4 regions of the Nocardia sp. NPDC060255 genome follow, and region 1 is predicted to be linked to each of the others. Evidence: riboswitches for the same ligand, from Rfam matches in the RefSeq annotation. Region 1 holds a riboswitch; each other region holds the start of a gene.
What was found. A riboswitch is a leader RNA that binds a small molecule or an ion and turns the genes downstream of it on or off. The one in region 1 is predicted to bind S-adenosylmethionine.
Positions count from the first base shown of each region.

Region 1 (7,543 bases):
CGGTCGTCCGATCAACGCCGAGCCTGCCGCGGTTACCGCTTGACCAGGCCGGGTCGAGTCAACGAAAAAGGCCCCGGCGGTAAGCCCGGGGCCTTTTCGTGGTAGCGAGAAGTCAGTCCGCCCAAACAGTTTCGATCGGAGTCGCTTCGTTCGGCGGCGGGGTGGGGATGCCGTTCGGGGTGCGGGAGAAGCGCGGCGCCGGGGCGTGCTGGGTGATGTTGTCGACCTCGATCAACGAGCCGCGGGCCGTGATGTGCTCGTTCTTCGTGGCTTCCTCGAACGTGAGAACGGGGGAGACACAGGCGTCGGTGCCGACGAAGATGTCCGCCCACTCATCGCGGGTCTTGGTCAGGAAGCGTTCCGTGAACAGCTTTTTCAGGGTTTCCTGGCCCGCCGGATCGAGCTGGAAGGGCAGGCCTTCCGGGTCGATGCCGAGCCCCGCGAGCAGCTGCGCGTAGAACTGCGGCTCGATCGAGCCGACCGCCATGTACTTGCCGTCGGCGGTTTCGTAGGTGTCGTAGAACGACATTCCGGTGTCGAGCAGGTTCACCCCGCGCTCGTCGGACCACGCGCCATAACCGCGCATGCCCCAGATCATGTGGGAAAGGGCAAGGGCGCCATCGACCATCGCGGCATCGACGACCTGCCCCTTGCCGGAGGTCTGCCGCTCGACCAGCGCGGCGAGCAGCCCGAACACCAGGAACATCGAGCCACCGCCGAAGTCGCCGACCATGTTCAACGGCGGCACCGGCCGCTCACCCTTGCGGCCGATCGCGTGCAGCACGCCGGTGAGGGAGATGTAGTTGATGTCGTGTCCGGCGCGATCGGCGAGCGGGCCCTCCTGGCCCCAGCCGGTCATCCGGCCGTAGACCAGGCGCGGGTTGCGCGCGAGCGTGTCGTCCGGGCCGAGCCCCATCCGTTCGGTCACGCCGGGCCGGAAGCCCTCGATCAGCACGTCCGCCTTCTCGATGAGCCCGAGCACCTTCGCGATATCGGCCGGGTCCTTGAGATTGGCCTCGACGATGGTCCGCCCGCGCTGCTGCGGCCGGTCGAACCCGCCGGGGATCTGCCCGGCCCGCTGGATCCGCACCACGTCGGCGCCCAGATCGGCCAGCAGCAGCGCGGCGTGCGGGCCGGGGCCGATGCCGGCCAGCTCGATGACCTTGATGCCCGCGAGCGGGCCTTTGACGGCGGTGGATGGAGTGCTCACGCCCTACCTCGGTTCGTCGTTGATCCAGTACACCGGCGGTCCGGCGCTGCCCCGGGAGCGGCCCGGGAGGTGTATTGACAGTATGACAATAACGTCGAGTCGTTCTCTCGCGGCCTTCGCTGTGCATCGGCCAACCGGGTAGGCCACAATCCCAGCAGCGCGGCAACCGAGCCGGCGGTGAGGGTGGAGTCATGAGAGAGCGCGCCACGCGCATGACGGAGCCGAGCGCTAGCGAGGTGGAGTCGTGAGTGCCGGGGGCGACGTCGTTGTCGGCCTGGTCATTCTCGTCGGCCTGCTCGGCATCATCATCCCGATCCTGCCCGGCGTCATCCTGATCTTCGGCGCAATCGCGGTGTGGGCCTTCATGACCGGCGGCGCTACCGCCTGGACCGTCTTCGCCATCAGCACCGCCCTGCTCGTGCTCTCCGGTGTCATCAAATACACCTGGCCCGGTCGAAAGATGAAGGACGCGGGCGTCGCCAACCGATCGCTGATCCTCGGCGCGGTACTCGGCATCGTCGGCTTCTTCGTCATCCCAGTGGTCGGCCTGTTCGTGGGCTTCGTGCTCGGCGTCTATCTCTCCGAACTCCAACGCCTCCGCGTCGGCCAACAAGCCTGGCAGTCAACGGTTCACGCACTCAAAGGCGTAGGCCTGTCGATGCTCATAGAACTGCTCGGCGCGCTACTCGCCACCGGCGTCTGGGTTGTTGGTGCCATCGTCACCTAACGCTATTCGATGATGGGCAGCGGGATGGTGTCTGCCACTTCGAGTTTCGGGAGACTGTCGCGGCGGATCGGGATGGTCGGCTGCTCGGTGGTGTACATGGGCAGCGTGGGCGCCGGGTCGGCAGGCAGCGGGCGGACCCGGGCCGGGAGGCGATAGAACGCGCGGGCGTTGTCCTCCAGCACGGCGAACATATCCGTGCCGACCACATCGCAGATCAGGTCGACATCGGAATCCTGGAACGGGCGGCCCGCGCGGGTGCCGGGCAGGTCGGTGCCGAACATCAGCGCCTCCGGATTGACCGCGTGGATGCGCCGCAGCGTGTCCGGCACGCTCAGCGCGACCCGGCCGAAACCCGTCGCCTTCACCTTGGCGCCCCGATCCACCAGATCCAGCAGGTAGGGCAGGCCCTCGTCGGACATGCCGAGGTGGTCGATACAGAACACCGGCAGCTTGGAGATCACCGGTTGCAGCGACGCGAGCATCTGCCCGTCGATGTACACCTCGACATGCCAGCCGACCAGTTCATGGGCGCGCAGCGCCTGCAGCGTCATGCCGGTGATGTCGGCGGCGGCCCGCTTCAGATTGAAGCGCAGGCCGCGGATGCCGATCCGGTCCAGTTCGATGATCTCGTCGTCGGTGGCGTCCAGGTCGAGCCTGGTGACGCCGACCCAGCCCGCGCCGAGCTCGGCGAGGGCCGCCTTCAGATACGTCTGGTCGGTGCCCTGGAAGGACCCGCTGACCACGGCGCCGCCGCCGACATCGAAGCGCGACATGCGCTTTCGATAGTCGGCGATGGTGAAGGAGCCGGGCAGGTAGCCCTCGTTCTCGAACCGCGGGAACCGCGGATCGAAGATGTGGAGATGGGCATCGAACACCTGTACAGAATGCCTCAGTGCGAGTCTTTCCGCTGTCGCGGAGGTAACAAGCGGGTCGCTCAGACCTTGTGCGGCTCGCTGGCCCGCAGCATGTCCTCGCGCTCGACCACCTTGACGCGCTCGCGGCCCTCCGGCTCGCCGAGCGAGCGCTCGTGCGCGTCCAGGCGGTACCAGCCCTGCCAGGTGGTGAACGGGATGCCCTTACCCTCCAGGAAGGTGGTGACGGCGTCCAGCTCCGGCTGCGCGGCCGGAGTGAAGTTCGCGCTGTCGTCGAGCAGGCAGGCCACCGTCTCGTTGGCATCGCCCTTGGTGTGGCCGATCAGGCCGACCGGGCCGCGCTTGATCCAGCCGGTGACGTAGGTGGCCGGGACGTAACGGTCGGCGCCGTCGGCGTTCTCGTCGCCGATCACCCGGCCCGCCTCGTTGGGCACGGTGCCGGCCTGGTCGTCGAACGGCAGGTTGGTCAGGTTCTGCGACAGGTAGCCGACGGCGCGGTAGACCGCCTGCACGTCCCATTCCTTGAAGGTGCCGGTGCCCTTGACGTTGCCGGTGCCGTCGAGCTGGGTGCGCTCGGTGCGCAGGCCGACGACCTTGCCGTCCTCGCCGAGGATCTCCGCGGGCGACTCGAAGAAGTGCAGGAACAGCTTGTGCGGGCGGTTGCCGACGTCGCGAATCGCCCACTGCTCGAGCGTGTTCGCGATCATGTCGACCTGCTTGGAGTGGCGGCGCGCGGCCTCGGAGCCCTCGTCGTAGTCGATGTCCTCGGGATCGACGATGACCTCGATGGTCGGCGAATGGTCCAGCTCGCGCAGCTCCAGCGGGGTGAACTTGGCCTGGGCCGGGCCGCGGCGGCCGAACACGTGCACCTCGAGCGCCTTGTTGGCCTTGAGGCCCGCGTAGACGTTCGGCGGGATCTCGGTCGGCAGCAGTTCGTCGCCGGTCTTGGCCAGCACCCGGGCCACGTCGAGCGCGACGTTGCCGACGCCGAGCACGGCGACCTTTTCGGCGTCCAGCGGCCAGGTGCGCGGTACGTCCGGGTGGCCGTCGTACCAGGACACGAAGTCGGCCGCGCCGTAGGAGCCGTCCAGGCCGATGCCGGGGATGCCGAGCGCGCGGTCGGCGTTGGCGCCGGTGGAGAAGATGACCGCGTCATAGAAGGTGCGCAGGTCGTCGAGGGTGATGTCGGTGCCGTAGTCGATGTTGCCGAGCAGGCGCACCTGCGGCTTGTCCAGGACCTTGTGCAGGGCGGTGATGATGCCCTTGATGCGCGGATGGTCCGGCGCGACGCCGTAGCGGATCAGCCCGAACGGCGCGGGCATGCGCTCGAACAGGTCGATGCTGACCTCGGCATCGGACTTCATCAGCGCGTCGGCGGCATAAATCCCGGCCGGTCCGGCGCCCACGATGGCGATGCGGAGCGGGCGGTTAGCTGCACTCTGTTCGGTCATCTTTTACGCGCACCCTTTTGGTCGAGAACAAATTAACGGCGTCTTCCTTAGCCTAGGCTAAGTTACGCGCTGGCTGGTTGCACCTGGCGGCGCGGACACTGGAGTTGTCGGCTCGTGGCCACTCCAGCCGCGGCTATGACAGCAGGCCGCAGTCTCGCGATTCTATCGGTGGTTGGTGGGGCGGCCCTCGGCGGTGCGTGAACTGAATGGATGCCATCGACGCGTGCTATTCGGGTTACCCGATCTCGCGACGTTGATTCCCCGCGCGGCGCAACGGCCTTCGTCATCGACGGTCACCCGGGTCGGGGGTGCGCATCGGATATCCCTGCCGACCAGGGATCATCGTGGGCATGAGCGATCAGCAGTCACCCGCGGAGGACGAAGTCATCACGGTCGATCAGACCGACAAGCGTTCCGTGGCGCCGTTCGTCGCCGCGGCCGTCCTCGCGGTCATCGTGCTCGGCGCGATCATCATCGGCGGGGTCGTGTCGCCCGCTGAGAAAAATGTCACAGAATCGGACCGGATCGCCGCCGCCGTGCGCAACTTCGTCGAAGGGTCGAACACCACCGATCTGGTGCCCCCACCAGGCACGGGCTGCCAGGGCTTCGACCCGAAACGCTCCCCACTCGCCGGGCGTTCCGGCGGCGGAAAGACCGTGGAAATCACGAAACTCGACGATCCGAAGATGGACGGCGATCGGGCGAAGGCGACGGTCACCACCAAGGTCGACGGCACCGAGGCGACCGCGACCTGGAATCTGACCAGATCCGGTGACAAATGGTTGGTCTGTAATTGAGCATTCTCATACCGTGAGCAGCCATTTGACAGGGCGGCCCTAGTCCAGGCAATCTCAGCAGAAGGTCATGAGAACCAGTGCTAAGCCCCGGCAATACTGGTCGGCAACCCTCCTCCGCGGTGGGGTGCTCCGGGTGACGACCTGGCCGCGCGTCAAACCCGAGCGCGGCAAGTGCGGATTCTAGGAGGGTCCAGATGAGTTATGCCGGTGACATCACCCCGCAGCAGGCTTGGGATCTGTTGCGAGACAACCCCGAAGCCGTCTTGGTCGACGTGCGCACCGAGGCCGAGTGGAAGTTCGTCGGCGTGCCCGACACCAGTTCGATCGAGCGCCCGACGGTGCTGATCGAGTGGGTCGACTCGACCGGCACGCGCAACGGCGAGTTCACCGAGCAGCTGGTCACGGCGCTCGACGGGCACAACCCGGAAGCGCCGGTGATCTTCCTGTGCCGTTCGGGGCAGCGCTCGATCGGCGCGGCGATCGCCTCGACACAGGCCGGGTTCGGTACCTCGTACAACGTGCTCGAGGGCTTCGAAGGGCCGGTCGGCGCGGACGGACATCGCGGCGGCACCGGCTGGCGTGCCCTCGGTTTGCCTTGGCGGCAGTCATGAGCCTTTGCTGTTCGGCTGACATGTTCTCGCGGAGCTCTGGCGGGAGGCGGTCGTGATCACCGGTGGTGCGTTCGATAAGCCGCTGCCCGAGGGCGTCGGCCCCGCGACTCTCGGTGTGCGAGGCGGGTTGCGGCGCTCCGGTTTCGAGGAAACCTCCGAGGCGCTGTACCTGACCTCCGGTTTCGTCTACGAGAGCGCGGAGGCCGCCGAGGCCGCGTTCACCGGTGACGTGGAGCATTTCGTCTACTCCCGCTACGGCAACCCGACGGTGGCCATGTTCGAGGAGCGGATGCGACTGCTCGACGGCGCCGAGGCGTGCTTCGCGACCGCGAGCGGAATGTCCGCGGTCTTCACCGCGTTGGGCGCGCTGCTCGGTGCCGGTGATCGACTTGTCGCCGCGCGCAGCCTGTTCGGGTCCTGCTTCGTGGTGTGCAACGAGATCCTGCCGCGCTGGGGCATCGAGACCGTCTTCGTCGACGGCGAGGATCTGGACCAGTGGGAACAGGCACTGTCCGTGCCCACCCAGGCCGTGTTCTTCGAGACGCCCGCCAACCCCATGCAGACCCTCGTCGACGTGCGCCGGGTCACCGAACTCGCGCACGCCGCGGGCGCGAAGGTGGTGCTGGACAACGTCTTCGCCACCCCGCTGCTGCAGCGTGGTTTCGAACTCGGTGCCGACGTGGTCGTCTACTCCGGCACCAAGCACATCGACGGCCAAGGCCGGGTACTCGGTGGCGCCATCCTCGGCGCGAAGGACTACATCGACGGCCCGGTGAAAACCCTGATGCGCCATACCGGCCCGGCACTGAGCCCGTTCAACGCGTGGACGCTGCTCAAGGGTTTGGAGACAATGCCACTGCGCGTTCGCCATTCGACCGAATCCGCCTTGCGCATCGCCAACTTCCTGGAGACCAGCAAGTCGGTCAGCTGGGTGAAATACCCCTTCCTGGAATCACATCCGCAGCACGACCTGGCCACCAGCCAGATGAGCGCAGGCGGCACCGTGGTCACCTTCGAACTGAACGCCCCGGCCCACGAAGCCAAGAAGCGCGCTTTCGAAGTCCTCAACCGCCTGCGCATCATCGACATCTCCAACAACCTCGGCGACGCCAAATCCCTCATCACCCACCCCGCCACCACAACTCACCGCGCCATGGGCCCCGAAGGCCGAGCCACAATCGGCCTCACCGACGGCGTAGTCCGCATCTCCGTCGGCCTAGAAGACGTCACCGACCTCCTCGCCGACCTCGACCACGCCCTCAGCTAGCAAGGCTCACAGAGCGTCAACACTCCTCACAGCAGTTAGACCTGCTGTGAGGAGTACGGAGGGTCTGTGCACACATGCCAGCCGCCGGTTCGTTCGGTCCGGCGGCCGATTTCGGCGGCGCGGGTCAAGCGAGCGAACCAGTTGTGCGGGGAGTCCAGGTCGCGCCAGGTCCAGCGGACGACTAGCCAGCCGAGTGCGCGAAGGGTGTCCTCGCGCGCCTTCTCCGCGATTACCACGTCCTCGGGTGGCCGATCGCCGACACGGGCACCGCGGTATTTCACCAGACCATCGAATTCGCCGATGACACCGAGCTCTGGGAACAGAAAATCGACTCGCGCGACGATCTTGCCGGTCGCGGTGGTGATCTGAGCTTGCAGCGTGGGTTCGGGGAAGTGGGCGGCGCGCAACGCTACTCGGCTGCGCGATTCGCCGACACTCTCGGACCTGCCGTCGAGGAAGGCCACCACCCGCCGCGCCGCCGGATTACCCGGCCGCCCCGCCGAACGTGCGAGCTCGGCGAGCAACTCGTCGCGGGTTGTTTTGCCAGAGTGCAACGCGTGATCACCGACGACGACGGCCTGCTCGAACGGAACGGACCTGGCGAGGTC
Region 1 covers NZ_JBHXAU010000001.1:115,406-122,948, reverse strand. The annotation lists gene ACFWF1_RS00600 (SDR family NAD(P)-dependent oxidoreductase) at 1-43, shown strand, start outside; gene ACFWF1_RS00595 (CaiB/BaiF CoA transferase family protein) at 113-1,210, opposite strand; gene ACFWF1_RS00590 (DUF456 domain-containing protein) at 1,455-1,937, shown strand; gene ACFWF1_RS00585 (amidohydrolase family protein) at 1,940-2,812, opposite strand; gene ACFWF1_RS00580 (FAD-dependent oxidoreductase) at 2,872-4,260, opposite strand; gene ACFWF1_RS00575 (hypothetical protein) at 4,611-5,057, shown strand; SAM riboswitch class IV at 5,121-5,237, shown strand; gene ACFWF1_RS00570 (rhodanese-like domain-containing protein) at 5,252-5,668, shown strand; gene ACFWF1_RS00565 (O-succinylhomoserine sulfhydrylase) at 5,721-6,935, shown strand; gene ACFWF1_RS00560 (hypothetical protein) at 6,971-7,543, opposite strand, start outside.

Region 2 (7,543 bases), on a different contig from region 1:
TCGCTGGCCTGGTTCGGCGCGCAGTCCGGTCCGCCGATGTCGGAGCCGGGCACCGCGCCGATGGTGGGGTTCGCCGCGCTCATGCACACGCTGCCGCCGGGCCGGGCGGTCGGCGGCAGTGGCGCGTTGTCCGCCGCGCTCGTCGAGCGGCTGCGCGCCGACGGCGGTGTGGTGACGGCGGGTGACGCGGTGACCGCGCTGCGGCGCGACGGAGACGGCTGGCGGGTGCACACCGCATCGGGGCGAAACCTGTACGCCGACACCGTCATCGCGGGCTCGCACGTGCTGACCACCCTGGATCTGTTGCGCGAGGGCGGATTCGACGCCGCCGTGCTCGACGACTGGGGGCGGCGCATTCGAGTCGGGCCCGGGATCGGCATGGTGGTGCGGGTGGCGACCCGGTCGTTGCCGAACTATCCGGGCAGCTCGGTCGACGAATCCGCCCGTGGCCTCCAGTTTCTCGTGTCCGACCGGCGACAGCTGCGGCTCGCCCACGGGGCCGCGTCGGCCGGGGATCTGCCGCCACGGCCGGTGGTGCTCGCGATGAGTTTCAGCGCGTTGGACCCGAGTATCGCGCCGCCCGGCGAGCATCAGCTGTCGCTGTGGGCGCAGTGGCATCCGTATCGATTGGCCGACGGCAGCGACTGGGCCGAGCACGCCGAGCGGGAGGGCGACCGCATCATCGCCGAAGTCGACTCCTACGCACCGGGTTTCGCCGATTCGGTGCTGCGCAAGCACGTACAGACACCGGCCGATCTGGAGCGGGAGATGGGCTTGCTCGGCGGCAATGTGATGCACGTGGAGATGTCCCTCGATCAGATGATGCTGTGGCGGCCACTGCCGGAACTGTCCGGCCAGCGCGTGCCCGGCGCGCCGGGGCTCTACCTGACCGGCGCGTCGACCCATCCCGGCGGCGGCGTCTCCGGCGCCAGCGGCCGCAGCGCCGCCACCCTCGCGCTGCGCGACCTCCGCCGCAACCGATTCCCGCTGCTGCGCAGGCGATGACGACCCAGCCGCACGCTTCCCGACTTCCCGCACCGAGAATTGCATGCGATTCCCGGTGCGGGGAATCAAGGGGCGTGCGGCTGTGAGGTGGGGTGGCGCACGTGAGACAGTGCGGCGATGTGCGCCGGTTGCGTTGGCGGTGACGCTGGTCCTGGTGCAGATCGCGTATCCGTTGACGCATGGCGTCGGGCGGGACCGGGTCACGGTGGCGGTTGTGCTGCTTTCGGCGGGTACGGCGTTGGCGCATGCGGTGGGGACGCGTGGGATGCGTTATGCGGCCGGGTTTTTGGTGATCGTGTCGGGGCTCGGGCTGGCTGCCGAGGTCGCCGGTACCGCGACGGGGGTGCCGTTCGGGTGTTACGAGTACGCGGTGGATCGGCTGGGGCCCGCGCTCAGTGGGGTGCCGCTGGTGGTCCCGCTGGCGTGGACCGGCGGGTTGTATCCCGTCTGGGTGGTGGCCGGGCTGCTCACCCGGCGGGCGGTGTCGCGGATCGGTCTGCTGGCAGTCGGTGCGGTCGGCTGGGACCTCTTTCTGGATCCGCAGATGGTCGCCGACGGGCAGTGGAGCTGGTGCGATACCGGCTCGGGGTTGCCTGGTTTGTCGGAGATCCCGCTCACCAATTATCTCGGTTGGTTCACGGTGGCACTGCTCATGGGTGTGCTGCTGACCGCCTTGGAACGTGCGGTCACCGTGTCAGTGGGGCTGGATAATCCGGTGATTCCGTCAGCAGGGCTGGACACCTTCGCACCGAATTCCGGCTCGGTCGCGGTGCCGGTGGCGATTTTTCTGTGGACCTGGCTCGGGTCCGCACTCGCACACGCCGTGTTTCTCGGTCTCCCGATCTCGGCCTGTTACGGCGGCATCGGGCTGGCTTTTCTGGGCCTCCCGCTGCTGCGTCACCTCTACTTTTCCCGTCGGCAACCCGCGCCGGCGGGCTAGCAGAGACACATCGCGGGCCTCCTTCCGCCCGTCGCGTGGGCATCTGGACGGATGGCCTGGCACGATGTCCCCGTGCAGCCGAGTCCCGTCACCACGATGCCCGATGCCCCGGTACTACCGTCGCCGCGGACGCCCCGCCCTGGAGCGCGTGTCGCCGCGGCGGTTCTGCTCGCGGCGTTGCTGGTACCCCTGCTCGCGGGCTGCCTCCGGGTGCAGGTGTCGATGGGTGTTTCGTCCAACGACCGCGTGTCCGGGCGGATCGTCGCCGCGGTGGTGCCCACCGATGGCAATGACAAGGGGCCGCAGCTGAAGGCGCCCGACTCGCTCGCCGCGAAGGTGCGCATCGAGTCGTACTCCCAGGACGGGTACGTGGGCAGCCAGGTGTTCTTCGAGGACATGTCGTTCGGCGAGGTCGGCCAGCTCGGTCAGCTGTCCGAGCAAACCCAGGGCATGTTCCAGCTGCAGTTCCAGCGCGCGGGCGACCTGGTGAGCCTGAGCGGGCGCGTCGACCTGAAATCCGTGCCGCCGCACGGCTCCGACGTGCAGTTCACCATCGCGTTCCCGGCCCGGGTGGCCAAGACCAACGGCAATCGCGAGGGCGACAACATCGTCTCCTGGAAGCTGCCCGCCGGCGACGTCTCCACATTGCGCGCCGAGGTCAGCTACGCCGACCCGAACACCCGCTCGTTCGCGGGCTGGGCGGGCATCGTCGGCGGCATCACCCTCGCCGTCGCCGCCATCGTCGCCGCGATGGCCTACATGGACCGCAATCCGCCCGCACCGGGCGCCCCCACCGGCCTGTCCTGGAGCCGCTGGTGGAAAACGGTCAAACAGGGCCGCTGAACCGTTGTGCCGCAGCCGAGTTCCGTGAGCCGGATGACGCAGACGGTGCGGTGCGGGGCCGGAATCTCGTTGCTGGGCGCTGGAATCGCGCTCTACAACCGGGTTACGGTGCGGCAGTTGGTGAATACCGCGGTCGAGGTGATCGAGCCGGTCACCGTGTGTGTTCCGGCTCGTGACGAGGCCGCGCGGCTGCCCGGGTTGATCGCGGATCTGCGGGCGCAGCGCGGAGTCTCGCGGATGAGGGTCGTGATTCTCGATGACGCGTCGGGCGACGACACCTTTGCGACGGCGATCGATGCGGCCGGTGGGGATCCGCGAATCACGGTGTTGCGCAACGACACCGAACCACCGCCCGGATGGACCGGCAAAGCTGCCGCGTGTGCGCGATTGGCCGAATCGGTGGATACGCCGGTGCTGGTGTTCGTCGACGCGGATGTGCGGCTGGCACCGGGGGCGGTCGCCGCGGCCGTCACCGAATTGCGCAGGCAGCGGGTCGCGTTGGTGGCACCGTGGCCGAGGCAGCGGGCCGACACGGTGGCCGAGGCGCTGGTGCAGCCGTTGCTGTGCTGGTCTTGGGCGGCCACACTGCCGATCGCGCTGGCCAATCGGAGCCTACGGCCGTCGACTTCCGTTGCCTGTGGCCAGTTCCTGGTGTTCGATACCGCCGCCTACCGAGCTGTCGGCGGACATGCCGCGGTTGCCGCAAGCGTGACCGAAGACCTCGATATCGCCCGAACACTGCGCCGGGCAGGACAACCCACCACCCTCGTCGCCGCGGGCCGCATGGCGAGCACCCGAATGTACGAGGGCGCTGCCGAACTCGACGCCGGATACACCCGCTGGCTGTGGTCCGCGTACGGCGGCACCATTGCGGGCGGAGCCGCCGTGGGAACGCTTGCCGCCCTGGCCTATTGGATCCCGCCCTGGGCGGCGGTAGGCGGTCGTGGGGCCGTCCGCCGCGCCGGTGCCGTCGGCTACGCGGCGGCCGTCACCGGCAGGCTGCTGGCCCGCTCCACCGAAACCAGCGGACCGCTCTCCCCCGCCGATGTCCTTGCGGCCCTGGCCCACCCGTTCTCGGTGCTCGCCTACCTACTGCTGTGGGCACGCTCCCAGCGCGCCCGCCGACGCGGCGCGCTGCGCTGGAAAAGTCGCGCGCTCAACACATAACGCCTTCCTACGGAACCTCGGTGATCCCCACCGTCGGCAGGAAGAAGCAGGACTTGCCGCCGTTCTCGACGGTCCCGAAGACCGCGGCGAGCACCGTGCCCTGCCCGGTGTCGACGGGCACGGCGCGCACGCCACCCATCGGGAGGGCGGCGAAGAAGAAGTCCTGGATGGCGCGTTCGGCGATGGGCCGCAGGGCGATCGGGACTTCGGCGGGGATCATCGCGCGCAGGATGGTGGACAGCGGGCCCATCGAGGCGAGGCCGCCGCGGCCGCTGGTCACGTTCAGCCAGGCCACCTGCATGCCGGTGGTGTCCGGTCCGTCCTGGTTCAGGCCGTAGGGGACGAAGGTGAACATGGTCTGTCCGGCCTTGACGGCGGACAGGTCGAGTCCGGGGATGGTGACCGAGGTCTTGGGCCATGGGCCCGGCACCGCGCCGGCCACGGCCGGGGCGAGACCGAGGGAGTTGCCGTTGAGGCAGTACGCGGCCGCGGTCGGGTAGAGAAACGGCTGCATGCCGAAGGCGCGCAGGCCGTCGATCGCGGTGTTGTAGACGCCGAACAGGTCGCCGGGCGCGACGGTTCCGGTCTGGGTGGGACCGGGCGGGACGGGGGCCGTTGCAGACGGCGTCGGCGTCGCGCCCGCGGTGGGGGCGGCGAGCGCCAGCGCGCAGGTCGCGGCAGCGGACAGCATGGTCAGACGGCGCGGTACGGCCATGGCGACCTCTTCTCATCGTCGACGCGAATCGAAGGCTGACGGTACTCCGGCAAACGCTGTGAACTGGCTATATTGCCTGCGGCAAGCTCTCGGCGTGTCTTCGATGGGCGGCGGCGCCCCCTCGTCCCCGGGTTTCGCAAGACGAGTTCGCGGGGTCCGCACATCGAGGCTTGCGCTAAGCCGTATGCTGCTTCCCGGCGGAGCCGCCCCGGTATGTGAGCGCCCGCACCACGAAAGCCGACACCCGACAGGCCGTCCGCAATCAGGCTGAGCCAGCGCATGTCCGGCTATCGGAAATACCCGGCGAATCGAGCCGAGGCAAGATCTACGCTCACCGTGATTGCTTCCCTTGTCTAAGGGTTCCCCTGCTGGGCATGATAATTCGGCTCGACCCTGACATCATCCGGTGTCCGGATCGGCGACAACCATCCAGAGCGACCGAGAGACCTGGCTCGTCGACGTCGCAGCAACCCCCCGGCTCACCGGGTGCGGGTGCTTCCGCCGGGACCGATGGAGGAACCGAAGTGATCATCTCCGCTGTCCGAGGCGCCCGTTGGGGCCGCCGACATATCGACCAATGCAAAGTGACGTCTGCGAGCTGTCGGGGCTGACCCGCAGCCAGTCTGTTGCACCCGTCGCTGGCCGGGTGATGTGACCGCGGCCCGAGGTGGCGCGGTCTCGTTCGTTCTTCCGAAGGACCCCGACCATGAGTGAGCGCAGCGAGCGAACACCAGCTGCAGTCATGACGGAGCCGAGCGCCGGCCAGGTGCAGTCATGACCGCGTCCACCGCACCCGACGCCGCCGCCCCCAGCACTACCGACGGCGATCCGGTCGCTACCGACACTCGCGCAACCGTCGCGCTCGATCTGGTGCCGGACGGATCCGCCACCAGCTCAGGCGATTCCGCGCCGACCGTCGCCAAGACCTGGCATCCGTGGCGCTGGGTGATCAGCGCCGTCGCGCTCATCCTGCTCGCCCAGTTCATCCACGGCTTGGTCACCAATCCCGGCTGGGATTGGCCGACTTTCGCGAAGTACATCACCGCGAAGTCCGTGCTGGCCTCGCTGAAGGTGACGCTGGAGCTCACCGCCTGGGGCACCGCGCTCGGCTTCCTGCTCGGCACCGCGCTGGCCATCGCGCGGCTGTCGAACAATCCGGTGCTCCGGGTGATCTCGTGGAGCTACATCTGGGCGTTCCGGTCGATTCCGCTCATCGTGCAGCTGCTGTTCTGGTTCAACATCGCCTACCTCTACAACACGCTGTCGATCGGAATCCCTTTCGGTCCTTCCTTTTTCACCTTCGAGGTGAACGGCGTGATCAGCGGATTCACCGCGGCGGTGATCGGGCTCGCGCTGCATCAGGCGGCGTACTCGGCCGAGATCATCCGCGCGGGCATCATCTCCGTCGACGCCGGTCAGCTGGAAGCCGCTGCCGCGCTGGGCATTCCGAAGGTGCGCCAGTTCCGCTCCATCGTGGTACCGCAGGCCATGCGCTCGATCCTGCCCAATGCGACCAACGAGGTGATCAGCCTGTTCAAGGGCACCTCGATCGTGTCGGTGATGGCGATCGCCGAGCTGTTCTACCAGGTCCAGGTGATCTACGGCCGCAACGGCCGGGTGGTGCCGCTGCTGCTGGTCGCCACCGCCTGGTACATCGTGCTCACCACCGTTCTCTCGGTGGCGCAGTACTACATCGAGCGTCACTACGCCAAGGGCACCCAGCGCACGCCACCGCCGTCACCGGCCCAGCGAGCCTGGCAGAAGCTGCGCGAGATCGCCGAATCCGGTTCCACCGCACCGCGAGGAGCGACCCGATGACCACCGCACTCGCCGTCGAAGTCCGCGGCGTCCGTAAAGCCTATGGCGCGCACGAAGTGCTGCGCGGCGTCGACCTGACCGTGCGCTCCGGCGAGGTGGTCACGGTGATCGGCCCGTCCGGTTCCGGCAAGTCCACGCTGCTCCGGGTGGTCAACCACCTGGAGTCGCTGGACGCGGGCACCGTGCACATCGACGGCGAGCTGATCGGATATCGGCTGCGCCGCAACACCTTGCACGCGCTGCCCGACCGCGAGGTGCGCAAACAGCGCTCGCGCATCGGGTTCGTCTTCCAGCAGTTCAACCTGTTCCCGCATCTGACCGTGCTCGACAACGTCACCATCGCACCGCTTTCCGCGCAACGCCGGGACCGCAAAGAGGTCGAGGCCGAGGCGCGGGTGCTGCTGGACCGAGTCGGCATCGGTGAACTGGCCGACGCGTACCCGCGCAGGCTCTCCGGAGGACAGCAGCAACGGGTCGCGATCGCGCGGGCACTCGCCTTGCGCCCCAGGGTGATCCTGTTCGACGAACCCACCTCCGCGCTGGACCCCGAACTCGTCGGCGAGGTCCTCGATGTGATCCGCGACCTCGCGCACGGCGGCACCGCGCTGGTGATCGTCACCCATGAGATCGGCTTCGCCCGCGAGATCGCCGACACCGTGGTGTTTCTCGATGCGGGCGCCATCGTCGAGCAGGGGCCGCCCGAGGCCGTCCTCGACAATCCGCACCACCCGCGCACCCGCGCGTTCCTTTCCCGAGTCCGTTGATGAACAGGTTCCCGATGAAGCTCTCCGCCCTGGCCACCGCCGCCGCGACCGCGGTCGTACTGCTGGCCACCGGCTGCACCGATCCCGAAGCGGAGTCCGCGGCCCAGCCCGCCGGTGCCATCACCTTCGACCTCTCCGCCGCCCAGACCGGCCGGGTGCGCACCACCAAGGTGGACAACATCGCCGCCGAAGTGCCGCAGGCCATTCGGGATCGCGGCACCCTGGTGGTGACCGGTGCGTCCGGCACCGCGCCGCCGCTGCGCTTCTACGCCGACGACGACAAGACCGTGG
Region 2 covers NZ_JBHXAU010000017.1:74,619-82,161, forward strand. The annotation lists gene ACFWF1_RS27880 (phytoene desaturase family protein) at 1-1,005, shown strand, start outside; gene ACFWF1_RS27885 (carotenoid biosynthesis protein) at 1,145-1,945, shown strand; gene ACFWF1_RS27890 (LppM family (lipo)protein) at 2,042-2,788, shown strand; gene ACFWF1_RS27895 (glycosyltransferase) at 2,822-3,955, shown strand; gene ACFWF1_RS27900 (hypothetical protein) at 3,963-4,670, opposite strand; SAM riboswitch class I at 5,093-5,187, shown strand; gene ACFWF1_RS27905 (amino acid ABC transporter permease) at 5,445-6,488, shown strand; gene ACFWF1_RS27910 (amino acid ABC transporter ATP-binding protein) at 6,485-7,252, shown strand; gene ACFWF1_RS27915 (ABC transporter substrate-binding protein) at 7,252-7,543, shown strand, end outside.
Region 2: linked by a shared signal. The riboswitch ahead of ACFWF1_RS27905 (amino acid ABC transporter permease) and the one ahead of ACFWF1_RS00570 (rhodanese-like domain-containing protein) in region 1 are both predicted to bind S-adenosylmethionine.

Region 3 (7,543 bases), on a different contig from region 1:
CACTCGTCGGTGTCGAGCGGACAGCCCGGTCCGACCATGCCGTCCCACCAGCCGGGCAGCTGATGAATGTCGTCCGGATGCCCGACCACGTGCGAGTCGCCGGTGAGCGCGTGCTCGACCAGCACCACGTTGTCCAGCGTGGGCGAGAGCTCGCCCCACCGCTGCACCGCGAGATGCACCTGCGGAATGACCGCGCCGCTTTCCAGCCGCACGTCCCCGATGGCGATGATGCCGAGCCGCCCGTCCGGGGGTGGCAGGGCCACCCCGGACGAACGGGCGAAACTCGGTTCGGTACTCAACGTCACGTCGCCGCCGCCGCGAAACCGGCCCGCAGATCGCTCAGGATGTCCTCGATGCCCTCGATCCCCACCGCCAAGCGGACCAGACCCGGAGTGACGCCTGCGAGCAGTTGCTCGTCGGGCGTCAGCTGCGAATGTGTGGTCGACGCGGGGTGAATCACGAGAGAGCGCACATCTCCGATGTTAGCCACATGGCTGTGCAGGGCTAATCCGTCCACGAACTTCTTGCCCGCATCGACACCACCGCGCAGCTCGAAGGCGACGATCGCGCCGGGCCCCTTCGGTGCCAGCTGCTGCGCGCGCTCGTACCAGGGCGAGGTCGGCAGGCCCGCGTAGATGACCTTGGTGACGTCCGGGTGGGTGCTCAGGAATTCGGCCACCGCCTTGGCGTTGGCGACGTGCCGCTCGACCCGCAGGCTCAGCGTCTCGATGCCCTGGCTGATCAGGAACGCGTTGAACGGCGAGATCGCCGAGCCGAGGTCGCGCAGCAGCTGCACGCGGGCCTTGAGTGCGAAGGCGGGCGCACCGAGGTCGGCGAACACCGCACCGTGGTAGCTGGGGTCCGGGGTGGTGAAGCCGGGGAAGCGCGGCTGTCCCTGCGCGTCGGTCACCGTCCAGTCGAAATTGCCGCCGTCGACGAGCACGCCGGCCACCGCCGAGCCGTGCCCGCCGAGGTACTTGGTCGCCGAGTGCACGACGATGTCGGCGCCGTGCGCCAGCGGCTGGATCAGGTACGGGGTCGCCACCGTGTTGTCCACGATCAGCGGCAGCCCGGCCTCGTGCGCGATGGCGGCGATACCGGGGATGTCGAAGATGGCGCTGCTCGGGTTGGCGATGGTCTCGCCGTAGAACGCCTTGGTGTTCGGCCGGATCGCGGCCCGCCACTGGTCCAGGTCGTCGGGATCGTCGACGAAGGACACCTCGATGCCGAGCTTGGGCAGCGAGTAGTGGAAGAGGTTGTAGGTGCCGCCGTAGAGGTGCGGGCTGGACACGATGTGGTCGCCCGAGGACGCCAGGTTCAGGATCGCGAACGTCTCCGCGGCCTGGCCAGAGGCCAGCAGCAGCGCGGCGACACCGCCTTCGAGCGCGGCGACGCGCTGCTCGACGACATCCTGGGTGGGGTTCATGATCCGGGTGTAGATGTTGCCCGGCTCGGCGAGCCCGAACAGCGCGGCGGCGTGATCGGTGTCGCGGAAGGCGTACGAGGTGGTCTGGTAGATCGGCAGGGCCCGGGCACCGGTGGTGCTGTCCGGTGCCTGTCCCGCGTGCACCTGCTTGGTCTCGAAGGACCACTGCGCGGTGGGATCGATATCGGCCGCGGGCACGGTGGAATCACTCATGAGCTTTGCTCCAAAGGAAAAGGTTGTTCGCCAGAACTACGGGGTTATCGGGATTTGGGCGAAGGACAACAACACATTTCGGGAACCTCCTGAAAGCGCGCTTGCTCTCGACCTTCGAGAGCCCGGTCATCACCCGGAGCACCCCACCGCTGCTGGAGGGTTGCCGTCCAGCAAGCCGGGGCTTCGCGCTGGCACTCATGACCTGAAGGCATCATAACCGGACGTCGCGCGACGGTTGAAACCTATGCGCGAACTCAGTCGGAAGCGCTGGTCCGCGCGCCGCCGCAGACCCGGAGGAACTCATCGAAGGCCGCGCAGAACGAGTTCCGGCCCGCCGTCGCGGCCTCGTACAGATCGTCGTAGTCGAACATGCTCTCGCCGCACTCCATGGCGAGGTGGTTGATGAGCTGCCAGGAGCCGAGGATCAGCCGCACCGGGAGCGCGCACGGCGTGGTGGCGAGCCGGTCGGCGACCACCGCGGCGATGGCGATGTTCTTCTTGTCGGCGTGCTCGAGGCTGCGCGCGCTGACCGCAGGACTGCTGCGCACGATCCGCTGCATCTGCTGGAATTGCCGGAACGAGATCGGCCCGCCGCCCGGTTCGCTGACGGCTCGGTCGATCACCTGCAGGAACGCCGAGCGCAGCGATTCCAGTTCGTTGTCGGTGACCGGAAGCCTGCGCAGCGTCTCCGCCACGGCCTGGCCGAAGTCCTGCACCGGCCCGAGGACGATGTCCTCTTTGCTGTCGAAGTACCGGTTGATCGTGCGCGGCGAGACATCCGCGGCGTTGGCGATCTGCTCGACCGTCGTCGCGTCGAAACCCTGTGTGTCGCACAGGTTCAGCCCGACCTCGATGATTCGCAACCGGGTCTGCTGCTTCTTGCGTTCGCGCAGGCCGGGATGCGCGGCGCCCGCAGGAGTTTCGGCTGCGGCACTCGCGCCCGTCGGCGTCGGTGACTCGAGCATGTGCCCACCTTATCGCAACCCAGTGTTTTCGTGTCCGTAACCGTCAAATGTCGTAGCGCGACATTTTTCTCTTGACGCCAAATGTCGTCTGATGACAGGATAGCCAAGCACTTCCTACGAAGAGGAGACGACGGTGACCGAGACTGCGACAGCAGTAGAAGTTCCGGTAAAACAAGGCAGCTCGGCCCGCTGGTTCGCCCTCGGCGTGATCGCATTGGCCCAGCTCATGGTGGTTCTGGACGCCACCATCGTGACCATCTCGCTGCCCTTCGCCCAGGCTGATCTCGGCATCAGCGACGGCAACAAGCAGTGGATGCTCACCGCTTACACGCTGATCTTCGGCGGCTTGCTACTGCTCGGCGGCCGGCTGGCCGACTACCTGGGCCGGCGCCGGATGTTCATCATCGGCCTGGTCGGCTTCGCCGCCGCGTCGGCACTTGCCGGTCTCGCGCAGAACGGCGCGGAGATGTTCGCCGGGCGCGCGTTGCAAGGCGCGTTCGCGGCCTTGCTCGCGCCCGCGGCGTTGTCGCTGCTGTCGGTGACCTTCACCGAGGCGCGTGAGCGGGCCACCGCATTCGGCGTGTTCGCCGGCATCTCGGCCGGTGGCGCCGCGCTGGGCCTGATCGCGGGTGGCGCGCTCACCGAGTACGCCTCGTGGCGCTGGTGCCTGCTGGTGAATACCCCGATCGCATTGCTCGCCCTGGTCGGCGCGCTGGCATGGGTGGTCAAGGACGTGCCCGCGCCACGGACCGGCGGCTACGACGTGCCCGGCGCGGTCACCGTGACGCTCGGCCTGATCGCGATCGTGTACGGCTTCAGCCGCGCCGCCGAGGACGGCTGGCTGGCAGGCAGCACCCTCGGCCTGCTCATCGCGGGTGCCGCGCTGCTGATCGCCTTCGTCGTGATCGAACGGCGCTCGGCCAATCCGCTACTGCCGCTGCATATTCCGGGCGAGATCAACCGAGGCGGCGCGTTCCTGGCCGCGCTGCTGGTGCCGATCGCCATGTTCGCGATGTTCCTGTTCCTCAGCTACTACTTCCAGATCACCCTGGGCTACTCGTCGCTGAAGGCCGGTTTCGCCTTCCTGCCGTTCCCGGCCGGCATCGCCATCTCCGCGGGTGTCACCAGCGCGCTGCTGCCGAAGCTCGGCCCGCGTCCGCTGATGGTGGCCGGTGCGGTGCTCGGGGTGCTCGGCCTGCTGTGGCTGGCCCAGCTCGGCTTCGGCGACAGTTACGCGTCGAGCGTGCTGCCCGCGCAGGTGCTGATCGCGCTCGGCATGGGTCCGCTGTTCGTCGGCATGCAGACCGTCGCGCTGCATCAGGTCGAGGAGGCCGATTCCGGCGTGGCCAGTGCGCTGCTCAACGCGGCGCAGCAGGTCGGCGGCGCGGTCGGCACGGCGCTGCTGACGACCATCTCGGTGCAGACGGCCAAGTCCTACGCGGAGAGTCACGCCACGATCGACAACCTGATCGCCCGCGCCTCGATCCACAGCTACGACGTGGCGTTCTACGTCGGCGCCGGATTCTTCCTGGCCGCCGTTCCGGTGATCGCGTTCATGATCCGGGACCGGCCCGAGAACCTCATCGAGGGTTCCGAGGACGGGGCGCGCCCGGTCCACGTCGGCGTCTGAATTTCGCAGTAATCCCCCTCGGTCCGCGTATCGCCAGTTCGGCGCTGCGCGGACCGTGGTCGTTGGGCGGGGCCGACCTGGGAATTGCGGAATGACCTACCAGTCAGTAAGTTCGTGGGGTTTCTCACTCGGGGGGCTGCCCGCACACCACGATCATCGGCAGCAGTACGCTTGTCTTGTTTGCACCACACGTCTCGCGGACAACGCGGGGCATATACGTTGTCTGTTGGAACAGCTGGGGTCCGCTCACAAGCGTGTTCACCTGGCCGTGCAATGAGGGCACCATCCTAGGAGGACACGAAGATCCATGTCCAAAATCAAGGTTGAAGGTACCGTCGTCGAACTCGACGGCGACGAGATGACCCGGATCATCTGGCAGTTCATCAAGGACAAGCTGATCCACCCGTATCTCGATGTGAATCTCGAGTACTACGACCTGGGCATCGAGTACCGGGATAAGACGGACGACCAGGTCACCGTCGACGCGGCAGAGGCGATCAAGCGCCACGGCGTCGGCGTCAAGTGCGCCACCATCACGCCGGACGAGGCGCGCGTCGAGGAATTCGGCCTGAAGAAGATGTGGCGGTCGCCCAACGGCACCATCCGCAACATTCTCGGCGGCACCATTTTCCGTGCGCCGATCATCATCTCCAACGTTCCGCGCCTGGTGCCCGGCTGGACCAAGCCGATCATCATCGGCCGCCACGCGTTCGGCGACCAGTACCGCGCCACCGATTTCAAGGTGTATCAGGCCGGTTCGGTCACCATCACCTTCACGCCCGAGGACGGCAGCGAGCCGATCCAGCACGAGGTCGTGAAGATGCCCGAGGACGGCGGCGTCGTCATGGGCATGTACAACTTCAAGGCTTCGATCATCGATTTCGCGCGGGCCTCGTTCAATTACGGCCTGCAGCAGAACTACCCGGTGTATCTCTCCACCAAGAACACCATCCTCAAGGCGTACGACGGCATGTTCAAGGACACGTTCCAGGACGTGTTCGATGCCGAGTTCAAGACCCAGTTCGACGCGGCGGGCCTCACCTACGAGCACCGCCTGATCGACGACATGGTCGCCTCCTCCATGAAGTGGGAGGGCGGTTACGTCTGGGCCTGCAAGAACTACGACGGTGACGTGCAGTCCGACACCGTGGCGCAGGGCTTCGGCTCGCTCGGCCTGATGACGTCGGTGCTGCTGACCCCGGACGGCAAGACCTGTGAGGCGGAGGCCGCGCACGGCACCGTCACCCGGCACTACCGCCAGCACCAGCAGGGCAAGCCGACCTCCACCAACCCGATCGCGTCGATCTTCGCCTGGACGCGCGGGCTCGAGCACCGCGGCAAGCTCGACAACACCCCCGAGGTGATCGGCTTCGCGCAGACCCTCGAGGATGTCGTCATCAAGACCGTCGAAGGCGGTCAGATGACCAAGGACCTCGCGTCGCTGGTCGGTGGCGACCAGGGTTACCTGAGCACCGAGGAGTTCCTCGGCGCGCTCGACGCCAACCTGGCCCGCGCACTGCGCTGACCAGGAAATACCCGGCGCTGGAAGCGAATCCGGCGCCGGGTGATGAACCTTACGGGCACCCGCACCACACGGTGGTACGGGTGCCCGGACTGTTTCCGGGGACGGACAAGGTCCGTAGAGCAGTCGAATGGCTCGACGCCGGAAGCGAATCCGAGGCGGGGATGACGCTGACCACATCGGGTCGGCCGACTGCCCGGGCTGCGGTTGTTTCCGAATGGAATTTGCCAGGTGATGGGGCGCGGCGTGTCCCTATTGCACGTTTTTACATGCTGACCTGCACGTTTTCTTGATTGTTAGCGTGTCTCAACTCACGTTTACTTGGGAAGCGAAACCGCCTGCTGAGGCGTTTCATGGATACGTGACCACACCCCTCGCCACCCAGGCCCCCGCACGCCCCGAGCCTGCGCGGACGACTTGGCATGTGCCTGCCATGCTCGCGCTGGCGCTCGGCGGGTTCGGTATCGGCACAACAGAATTCGTCACCATGGGTTTGCTGCCGGACATCGCGCGCGCCATGGGTGTCTCCGAGCCGACCGCGGGACACGCGGTGTCGGCCTATGCGCTGGGCGTGGTGATCGGCGCGCCGCTGATCGCCGCCCTGTGCGCGCGGGTTTCCCGCAAGAAGTTGCTCATCGCGTTGATGGCGGCGTTCACGCTGGGCAATGTGGCGACCGTGGTCGCGCCGACCTTCCACACCCTGGTGCTCGCCCGATTCGTCTCCGGCCTGCCACACGGCGCGTACTTCGGTGTCGCGTCGCTCGCCGCCGCCACGCTGGCCCCGGTGGGTCAGCGCGCAAAGGCGGTTGCCGCGGTTATGCTCGGGTTGAGCGCCGCCAATGTTGTCGGCGTTCCCGCAGCCACCTGGCTCGGCCAGCATCTCGGCTGGCGCGACGCCTACGTGGTGGTCGCGGTGATCGGGCTGGCGACGGTAGCCGCCCTGATCAGGTACGTGCCGGAGCTCACCGGCATCACCATGACCAACCCCGTGACCGAACTCGGCGCGCTGCGCCGTCCCCAGGTGCTGCTGACCCTGCTGGTCGGCGCGATCGGCTTCGGCGGCATGTTCGCCGTCTACACCTACATCACCACCACCCTCACCAGCGTCGCTGGGATGTCGGCCGGGCTGGTGCCGATCGTGCTGATGCTGTTCGGTGTCGGCATGGTGGTCGGCAACATCGTCGGCGGCGTGCTCGCTGACAAGGGTGTCGATCGGGCGATCTACGCCTCGATGATCGGCATGGCCGTCATTCTCGCCGTATTCGTTGTGGCGGCACACAATCCGTACACCGCCGCGATCGGCGCGTTCCTGGTCGGCGCGACCGGTGCCTCGCTGGCGCCCGGACTGCAGACTCGGCTGATGGACGTGGCGCACGAGGCGCAGACCCTGGCCGCCGCGTTGAACCACGCCGCACTGAACATCGCCAACGCCGCGGGTGCGTGGCTCGGCGGCGCCGTGATCGCGGCCGGGCTCGGCTACACCGCGCCCGCCATGGTCGGGGCCGGTCTCGCCGTGGTCGGCGTGCTGCTGTTCGCGATCACCATCTACGCGGCCCGTCGCGATGCCCGCCTGGTCGCGGCGGCGGCGCTGGTGGCCTGACGCCGCGCTTCATCTGAACATACAGAGCTGTATGTAAGTGTAGAATCGCCGGATGGCCAGGATCGAAGTCGCGAAACCGCAGCGCCGCACCCAGGAGCAACGCAGCACCGAGATGCGCACCCGGCTGCTCGACGCGACCATCGACTGTCTGGTCGAATACGGCTACGCGGGCACCACCACGCCGCGG
Region 3 covers NZ_JBHXAU010000013.1:51,644-59,186, forward strand. The annotation lists gene ACFWF1_RS23505 (homoserine O-acetyltransferase) at 1-263, opposite strand, end outside; gene ACFWF1_RS23510 (bifunctional o-acetylhomoserine/o-acetylserine sulfhydrylase) at 302-1,639, opposite strand; SAM riboswitch class IV at 1,732-1,842, opposite strand; gene ACFWF1_RS23515 (TetR/AcrR family transcriptional regulator) at 1,894-2,604, opposite strand; gene ACFWF1_RS23520 (MFS transporter) at 2,738-4,234, shown strand; gene ACFWF1_RS23525 (NADP-dependent isocitrate dehydrogenase) at 4,542-5,759, shown strand; gene ACFWF1_RS23530 (MFS transporter) at 6,190-7,356, shown strand; gene ACFWF1_RS23535 (TetR/AcrR family transcriptional regulator) at 7,409-7,543, shown strand, end outside.
Region 3: linked by a shared signal. The riboswitch ahead of ACFWF1_RS23510 (bifunctional o-acetylhomoserine/o-acetylserine sulfhydrylase) and the one ahead of ACFWF1_RS00570 (rhodanese-like domain-containing protein) in region 1 are both predicted to bind S-adenosylmethionine.

Region 4 (7,543 bases), 990 kb from region 1:
CCCGCGCCGCGTCGATGTCCTTGCCGGTGTAGGCCAGTTCGCGCAGCTGCCCCTCGCCGATGATGCCCGGCAGCCGGTGCAGCGACCCGATGTCGGCGACGATGGCGACCTTCGCCTCGCGCAGGCTGAACTTCGCGTCCGCGCTGGCGTAGCGGATGTCGACGGCGGCGATCAGGTCCAGCCCGCCGCCGATGCACCAGCCGGAGATCGCGGCGATCACCGGCTTGCGGCAATCCGCCACCGCGGTCACCGCCGCCTGCAACTTGCGCAGCTCGACCAGGAACTCGGTGCGCGGCGCGGCGAACGCCTTGTCGGCCATCAGCGGGCCGAACAGGCCGCTCATCGCGGGCAGGTCGAGACCGTACGAGAAGTGCTTGCCCGAGCCGGTGAGCACGATCGCGCGCACCTCGGGGTCGGCGTCGAGGCCGTGGAAGATCTCCGGCAGCTCCCGCCAGAAGTCCGGGCCCATCGCATTGCCCTTGCCGGGACCCGTCAACGTCACCTGTGCGACGTGGTCCTTCGTTTCTACGGTGAAAGCCTGCCAATCAGTCATTTGTACAGCGTATCGAGCAGGCGGGAGACAGGCACTCCGCATCCAGGAATGGGTCGCACCTACGACCAGCACAGTGTGGATTCGCGAGCGCCGTTCGCGGCCCCGCCAACACGCTGCAGCCACCCAGACGTCAACACCGCGATCACGCGGCCGGTCCGACCTCCCATGTAAACCCTGCGCAAAATCGGTGCGGCGCACTAGGTCCCGGCCAGTGCTCCAGCGGATCATGGAGTCAGTCAGCAAACCTCAATCATCGAGTCGGAGGCCATCATGCTGATGCATCGAGGAATCGGTCTCGAACGGTTCAACGAAATCTCCCGCGCCCGTGCGATACACGCGCTCTTCTCCTGCTGCGGCAATGTCACCTGGGCCGCCAAGCTCGCGGCCGCCCGGCCCTATCCGGATCGGGACGCGCTGCTGGCCGAGGCCGATATCGAGTTGCTCGCGTTGTCCCAGGCCGATCTGGATCGGGCACTCGAAGCAGTTGCGCACGAACAGGTCTCGGGCGGCAGCGTGACCGAGCTCGCGCGGATCACCCGTGCGCGGATCGCGCTGATGCTCGGGCCGAGCGAGGGCTATCCGGAATACTGACGCATTATCGAGTAGCCCGGCGCACCATCCGCAATCGCTCTACTCTGGTGGCATGCGCAGGTCGACATTGCCACCGATCGCCTGCCGAGTCGCGGACACCCTCATCGCCCGAGGCCATCACGGTGTCATCGTGACCCAGCCGGCACCAACGCCCACCATCGCCGATGCCGCGCGAACGCTCGGCGTCGAGGTGGGTGCCATCACCTCCGCGCTGGTCTTCCTGCTGGACGAGGATCCGGTGCTGCTGCTGGTTTCCGGCGCGCACGAGGTCGATCTCGAGTCCACCGGAAAGCGGCTGGAGGGCACGCTCACCCACGCGCCCGCCGAGATGGTGCGCGAGGTGACCGGCCAGCCGATCGGCGGCGTCGCCCCCGTCGGCCACCCCACCAACCTGCCCACCTGGGTGGACACCGCCCTCTCCCACCACCGCGAGGTGTGGGCCTCGGGCGGCCACCCGAACACGGTCTTCCGCACCTCATTTCACGAGCTGGTGCGCATCACGGCCGGTCTGCCGATAGACGTCGACTGAAACCGGCGGCCGCGAATCGGACAACAAGTCGCCGCAGGCAATATAGGCGAGCCGGAGGAACCCCGCGTAGTTTTGGACGGGTGACCGAAGCAGAACGGCCCGCCACGGATTTCCAGATCCCTGATGATCTGAGCGGGATCACCGCCGAGCAGTTCCGCGCCTCGATGCGCCACTATCCGGCGGGCGTCACCGTTGTCACGCTGAACTCACCGAGCGGCCCGATCGGCTTCACCGCGACCTCGTTCGCCTCCCTGTCACTGGCGCCCCCGCTCGTCTCCTTCAACATCGCGCACACCTCGTCAAGCCTCACCGCACTGCTCGATGCCGACTCGGTCGTCATCCATTTCCTCGGCGAACACCAGCACGAGCTGGCCCAGCGCTTCGCCCGCACGGCCGCGGACCGCTTCGCCGACCGCTCGCTATGGACCACCCTCGACACCGGCGAACCCGTCCTGCACGGCACCCCCATCTGGCTGCGCGCCACCATCCACCAACTGATCCCCCTCGGCGATCACACCCTCGTCGTCGGCCTGGTAACCCGAGTCCACGACAACACCAACGAAACCCCCGCCGCCGCGCCCCTCCTCTACTACAACGGCCGCTACCACCGCCCGACCAGACTCGGCGACTGAACGCGGTCGCCCACGCCGGGCGACCGCCGTTGCCGGACTAGTCGACGAGGCAGGGGGCGGCGCCGGTGGGAGATTGGGACGTGAACGGGCGGGTTTCCGGGGTGGGGTTCCAGAGGCCTTGCGTGGTGGCGTAGTTCCAGGCCGGTCCGGCCTCGACCAGCGTGGCAATGGCTTGGATCAGGCGCTCTACGTCGGCGAGGGTGGTACCCAGGCCGATGCTGGCGCGGAGCGCGCCGTCGAGGTCGAGGCGGGCCAGCAGCGGGTGGGCGCAGAAGCGGCCGTCGCGGACGCCGATGCCGTGTTCGGCGGACAGGTAGGCGGCGACATGGCCGGGGACGAATCCGTCCAGGGTGAAGGCGACGATGCCGACGGCGTCGGGGGCGTCGGTCCAGATGCGCAGCAGGTTGACGCCGGGAATGGCGGCGAGTCCGTCGCGCAGCCGGTCGGCGAGCCGGTGTTCGTGCGCGGCGAGCGCGTCGGCGTCGATCGCACAGAGCGCGTCGCAGGCGGCGGCGAGCGCGGCGGCGCCGAGCACGTTGGGCGAACCGCCCTCGTGCCGCTGCGGGGCGGGCGCCCATTCGGCGCCGGTGGTGGTGACCTCGCGGACCGCGCCGCCGCCGGCCAGGTACGGCTCGGCGTTGTCGAGCCAGTCGCGGCGGCCGACCAGCACGCCCGCGCCGAACGGCGCGTACAGCTTGTGGCCGGAGAACGCGAGGTAGTCGATGCCGGTGTCGCGCAGGCTGATTCGCCGGTGCGGCGCGAGCTGGGCGGCGTCGACGAGGATGCGGGCGCCGCACTGGTGGGCGATGGTGGCCAGGCGCTCCAGCGGCAGCACCTCGCCGGTGACGTTGGAGGCGCCGGTGACCGCGAGCAGCGCGGCGGGCTTGCTACACAGCTCGGCGACCAGCCGCCCGATGGTCTCCTCGACGGTGGCCGCGGCCTGCACGACGCGGCGGCCGCGCGTGGTCCACGGCAGGAAGTTGGCGTGATGCTCGATGTCGAGCACCACGGTGTCGCCGGGCACGCAGGACGCGAGCAGGTTCAGCGAGTCGGTGGTGTTGCGGGTGAACACCACTACCTGGTCGTCGGTCGCGTCGAGGAAGCGGGTCACCGAACCGCGGGCGGCCTCGTAGCATTCGGTGGAGATCCGCGAGGCGTAGCCCGCGCCGCGGTGCACGCTCGCGTAGAACGGCAGCAGCTGCTGGATCCGGTCGGTGACCTGGGCCAATGCGGGTGCGCTCGCCGCGTAGTCGAAGTTGGCGTAGGTGGTCGTCCCGCCTTGGACGAGCGGCACCTGGAGGTCGTCACCGGAAACCCGGGCGAGGGGGGCACAGTTCTGGGTCGCCACAGCAGTCATCACGAAAATCCCGTCGGCTCTGGGACCCGCAATCAGGTGATTCGTCGAGTCCGCGCTTGCCGCACCCGGTCGGGTGTCAGCCCGGTCGTCACCCGGAGCACCCCACCGCGGAGGAGGGTTGCCGACCAGCAAGCCGGGGCTGAACGCTGGTACTCATGACCTGAACCGAGATTGGCAGACATCCCCCGGCGCTGTCAACTGGTCCGCGGCGCCGCGTGTTCGCCCGGAAAACTCCCGCGCTGGTCACCTCCGTCGGGAGCGGTGGAAATCCATTGCTTCTGCGGCGACTTTGCGGTCACATCATGAGGTGTCACTTTCGCTGCTGTTCAGCTTCGTCGGTCTGTGCGTGCTGCTGGCGCTGACGCCGGGCCCGGATTCGTTTCTCGTGCTGCGGTTCTCGCTGGTAGACGCCCGACCGGGCATCGCGGCCGCGATCGGGTCGGCGCTGGGCGGGATCCTGTGGGCGGTGGTGGTCGCGGCCGGTGTCGCCACGCTGCTGGAGCAGTCGGCGACCGCGTATCGCGCGCTGAAGCTGATCGGCGGAATCTACTTGGTGTACTTGGGTATTCGCGCGCTGCTCGACCAGCGGCGGCAGCGCGGAGCGGGCCGGGACGCCACCGGCGCGGAGGGGCTCGCACAAGCGGGCGGCGGTACCCGCGCGTCGGTTCGCTCGGCGTTCACCGCGGGCGTCGTCTCGTGCATGTTCAACCCGAAAGTCGGCCTGTTCTACCTCGCCGTGCTGCCCCAGTTCCTGACCGAGGTCACCTTCGCCAACACCCTCGCCCTCGGCGCCGTCGAATCGAGCATTGCCGCGGTAGCGATGGTGCTCCTGGCCCTGGCCGCCTCCCGCGCGGTCGCGCTGCTGCGCCGCCCGAAGCTCCGGGATCGGCTCGAACAGGTGAGCGCCGCCATCCTGGCCACCCTCGGTGTCGGCACCGCCGCCTCCGCGGCCTGATCGATGCTGCGCGAAACGCCCTGAGCTGCAAGATCACCGGGCTCATGTGGGGAATCACACCGGAATAAGCAGGTCGGCGCAGCGATCATCCAGCGAACCCGCCGGGTAACCCGCCGACCAGGCGTTGCTTCGGCGTGTCCGGGAGAAATCGCCACGACCTGCAACAACCCCGCCCACAGTCCCGAGACGGGCAACCGCGCCGGTGAACAACAAACGTCGACAACCCCGAGTACCGTGGACAACTGGTCACCGTGGTGTTTGCCCACTGGTAACCCAGCTATGACACAAACAACACCAGGGAAGTGCGAGGCAGGTCGAATGGGAGGTGGGCAGGGCGTCATGCTCCAACCACAGGTTGATGTGACGGTGGACCCACTACTTCGGACCGCGCACACGCCACCGGCCCGGACCCTCGTCGACATCCTGACCGCGACCGCGCTGACCCATCCCGACGCACCCGCCATCGATGACGGCCAGGTGGTGCTCAGCTACCTCGAGCTCGTCGTCGAGATCGAGAAGACCATGGCCCGGCTCGCCACCGCGGGCGTGCGGCCGGGCGACCGGGTCGGCGTGCGGATGCCGTCGGGCTCCGGGGAGCTCTACCTGACCATCCTCGCCGTCCTGTACGCGGGCGCCGCCTATGTGCCGGTCGACGCCGACGACCCGGACGAACGGGCCCAGCTGGTCTTCGGCGAGGCGCAGGTCACCGCGATCGTCACGGCCGCGGGCATCGAGACGACACCGGCGGGCATCCGGGCCACGGCGGACCAGCCGGCCGACGCGAGCACGAGCACCCTGCCGACCCCCGCCGACGACGCCTGGATCATCTTCACCTCCGGCTCCACCGGAACGCCGAAAGGTGTTGCGGTGACCCATCGCAACGCCGCCGCGTTCGTGGACGCCGAGGCCCGGCTCTTCCTGCCGGACGCCCCGATCGGCCCCGGCGACCGTGTGCTCGCCGGACTCTCCGTCGCCTTCGACGCCTCCTGTGAGGAAATGTGGCTGGCCTGGCGCAACGGCGCCTGCCTGGTGCCCGCTCCGCGCGACCTGGTCCGCACCGGCGCCGATCTCGGCCCGTGGCTGGTGCGCCGGGAGATCAGCATCGTCTCCACCGTGCCGACGCTGGCCGCCACCTGGCCCGCCGAGGCGCTCGACGCGGTCCGTCTGTTGATCTTCGGTGGCGAGGCGGTACCGCCCGAGCTCGCGGAACGCCTTGCCGGAAACGGTGATACGGATCGCGAGGTCTGGAATACGTACGGCCCCACCGAGGCAACGGTGGTCGCCTGTGCCGCATTGCTCGACGGCGCCTGGCCCATCCGGATCGGGCTGCCGCTCGACGGCTGGGATCTCGTGGTGATCGACGCGGCCGGAAACCCGGTGGCCGAGGGCGAATCCGGCGAACTGGTGATCGGCGGCGTCGGCCTGGCCCGCTACCTCGATCCCGCGAAGGACGCCGAGAAGTACGCGCCGCTGCCCTCGGTCGGCTGGGATCGCGCCTACCGCAGCGGCGATCTGGTTCGCAACGACAGCGCGGGCCTGGTCTTCCTCGGCCGCGCCGACGACCAGATCAAGCTCGGCGGCCGCCGCATCGAACTCGGCGAGATCGACAACGCGCTGCAGCACCTGCCCGGCGTCACCGGCGCCGCCGCCGCGATCCGAACGACCAAGGCGGGCAACAAGATCCTGGTCGGCTACCTCGCGGGCACCGGCCCCGATTTCGACAGCAAGGCGGCCAGAGCCCAACTCGCCGAACAGCTTCCGGCGCCACTGGTGCCCCGGCTCGCCGTGGTCGACGAACTACCCACCCGCACCTCGGGCAAGGTCGACCGCAACGCGCTGCCCTGGCCGCTGCCGAACAACCCCGAGGACGACGAGAGCGATCTCACCGGCACCGCGCAATGGGTTGCCGGACTGTGGGATTCGGTGCTCGGCGGCGAGGTCACCGACCTCGATGCCGACTTCTTCGACCTGGGCGGCGGCTCGCTGGCCGCGGCGCAGATGGTCACCGCACTGCGTGCGCGTTATCCACAGATCACCGTCGCCGACCTCTACGACCATCCTCGCCTCGGCGCGCTGGTGGAACTGCTGGAGCAGAGCACACCGGCCGTCGCCGTCGAGGAGCGCGTGGTGCGCCCGACGCCGCGGCCCGCCCAGTGGGCGCAGGTGCTGGCCACCATTCCGCTCACCACGCTCACCGGCCTGCAGTGGCTCACCTGGCTGGCCATCGTCGGCAATGTCGCGGCCTGGTCCGGCTCGCTGCCGTGGCTGCCGCAGTTGTCCTGGTGGTGGACGCTGGTGGCGTTCCTGCTCTTCATCTCACCCCCCGGCCGGATGGCGATCTGCGTGGCAGGCGCTCGGCTGCTGCTGCGCGGCGTCACGCCCGGCCGGTATCCGCGCGGCGGCTCGGTGCACCTGCGGCTGTGGGCCGCGGTACGCCTGTCCGAGGCGAGCGGCGCGGAAAACCTCTCCGGCGCACCGTGGATGGTGCCGTTCGCGCGGGCGCTCGGCGCCAAGGTCGGCAAGGGCGTCGACCTGCACACCCTCCCGCCGGTGACCGGCATGCTCGAACTGGGCGACGGCTGCAGCGTGGAACCCGAGGTCGACCTGTCCGGCTACTGGATCGACGGCGACGTCGTGCAGATCGGCCCGGTCACCGTCGGACCCGGCGCGGTGGTCGGCTCTCGATCGATCCTGTTGCCCGGCACCAGAATCGGCAAGAACGCCGAGGTAGCCCCGGGCTCCGCGGTGTCCGGCAAGGTCAAGGCAGAGCAGGAGTGGGCGGGCTCGCCCGCCGCGAAAATCGGTAAGGCGCACCATCGCTGGCCCGGGCACACGCCCGATCGCGCCGCACACTGGGTGGCGATCTTCGGCGTCACCTCGATAGCCTTGGCCGCGGTGCCGATCCTCGGACTCGGCGCGGGCGGTC
Region 4 covers NZ_JBHXAU010000001.1:1,108,145-1,115,687, reverse strand. The annotation lists gene ACFWF1_RS05140 (crotonase/enoyl-CoA hydratase family protein) at 1-553, opposite strand, end outside; gene ACFWF1_RS05135 (2-oxo-4-hydroxy-4-carboxy-5-ureidoimidazoline decarboxylase) at 824-1,144, shown strand; gene ACFWF1_RS05130 (YbaK/EbsC family protein) at 1,197-1,673, shown strand; gene ACFWF1_RS05125 (flavin reductase family protein) at 1,754-2,305, shown strand; gene ACFWF1_RS05120 (aminotransferase class V-fold PLP-dependent enzyme) at 2,343-3,662, opposite strand; SAM riboswitch class IV at 3,710-3,823, opposite strand; gene ACFWF1_RS05115 (LysE family translocator) at 3,970-4,617, shown strand; gene ACFWF1_RS05110 (Pls/PosA family non-ribosomal peptide synthetase) at 4,957-7,543, shown strand, end outside.
Region 4: linked by a shared signal. The riboswitch ahead of ACFWF1_RS05120 (aminotransferase class V-fold PLP-dependent enzyme) and the one ahead of ACFWF1_RS00570 (rhodanese-like domain-containing protein) in region 1 are both predicted to bind S-adenosylmethionine.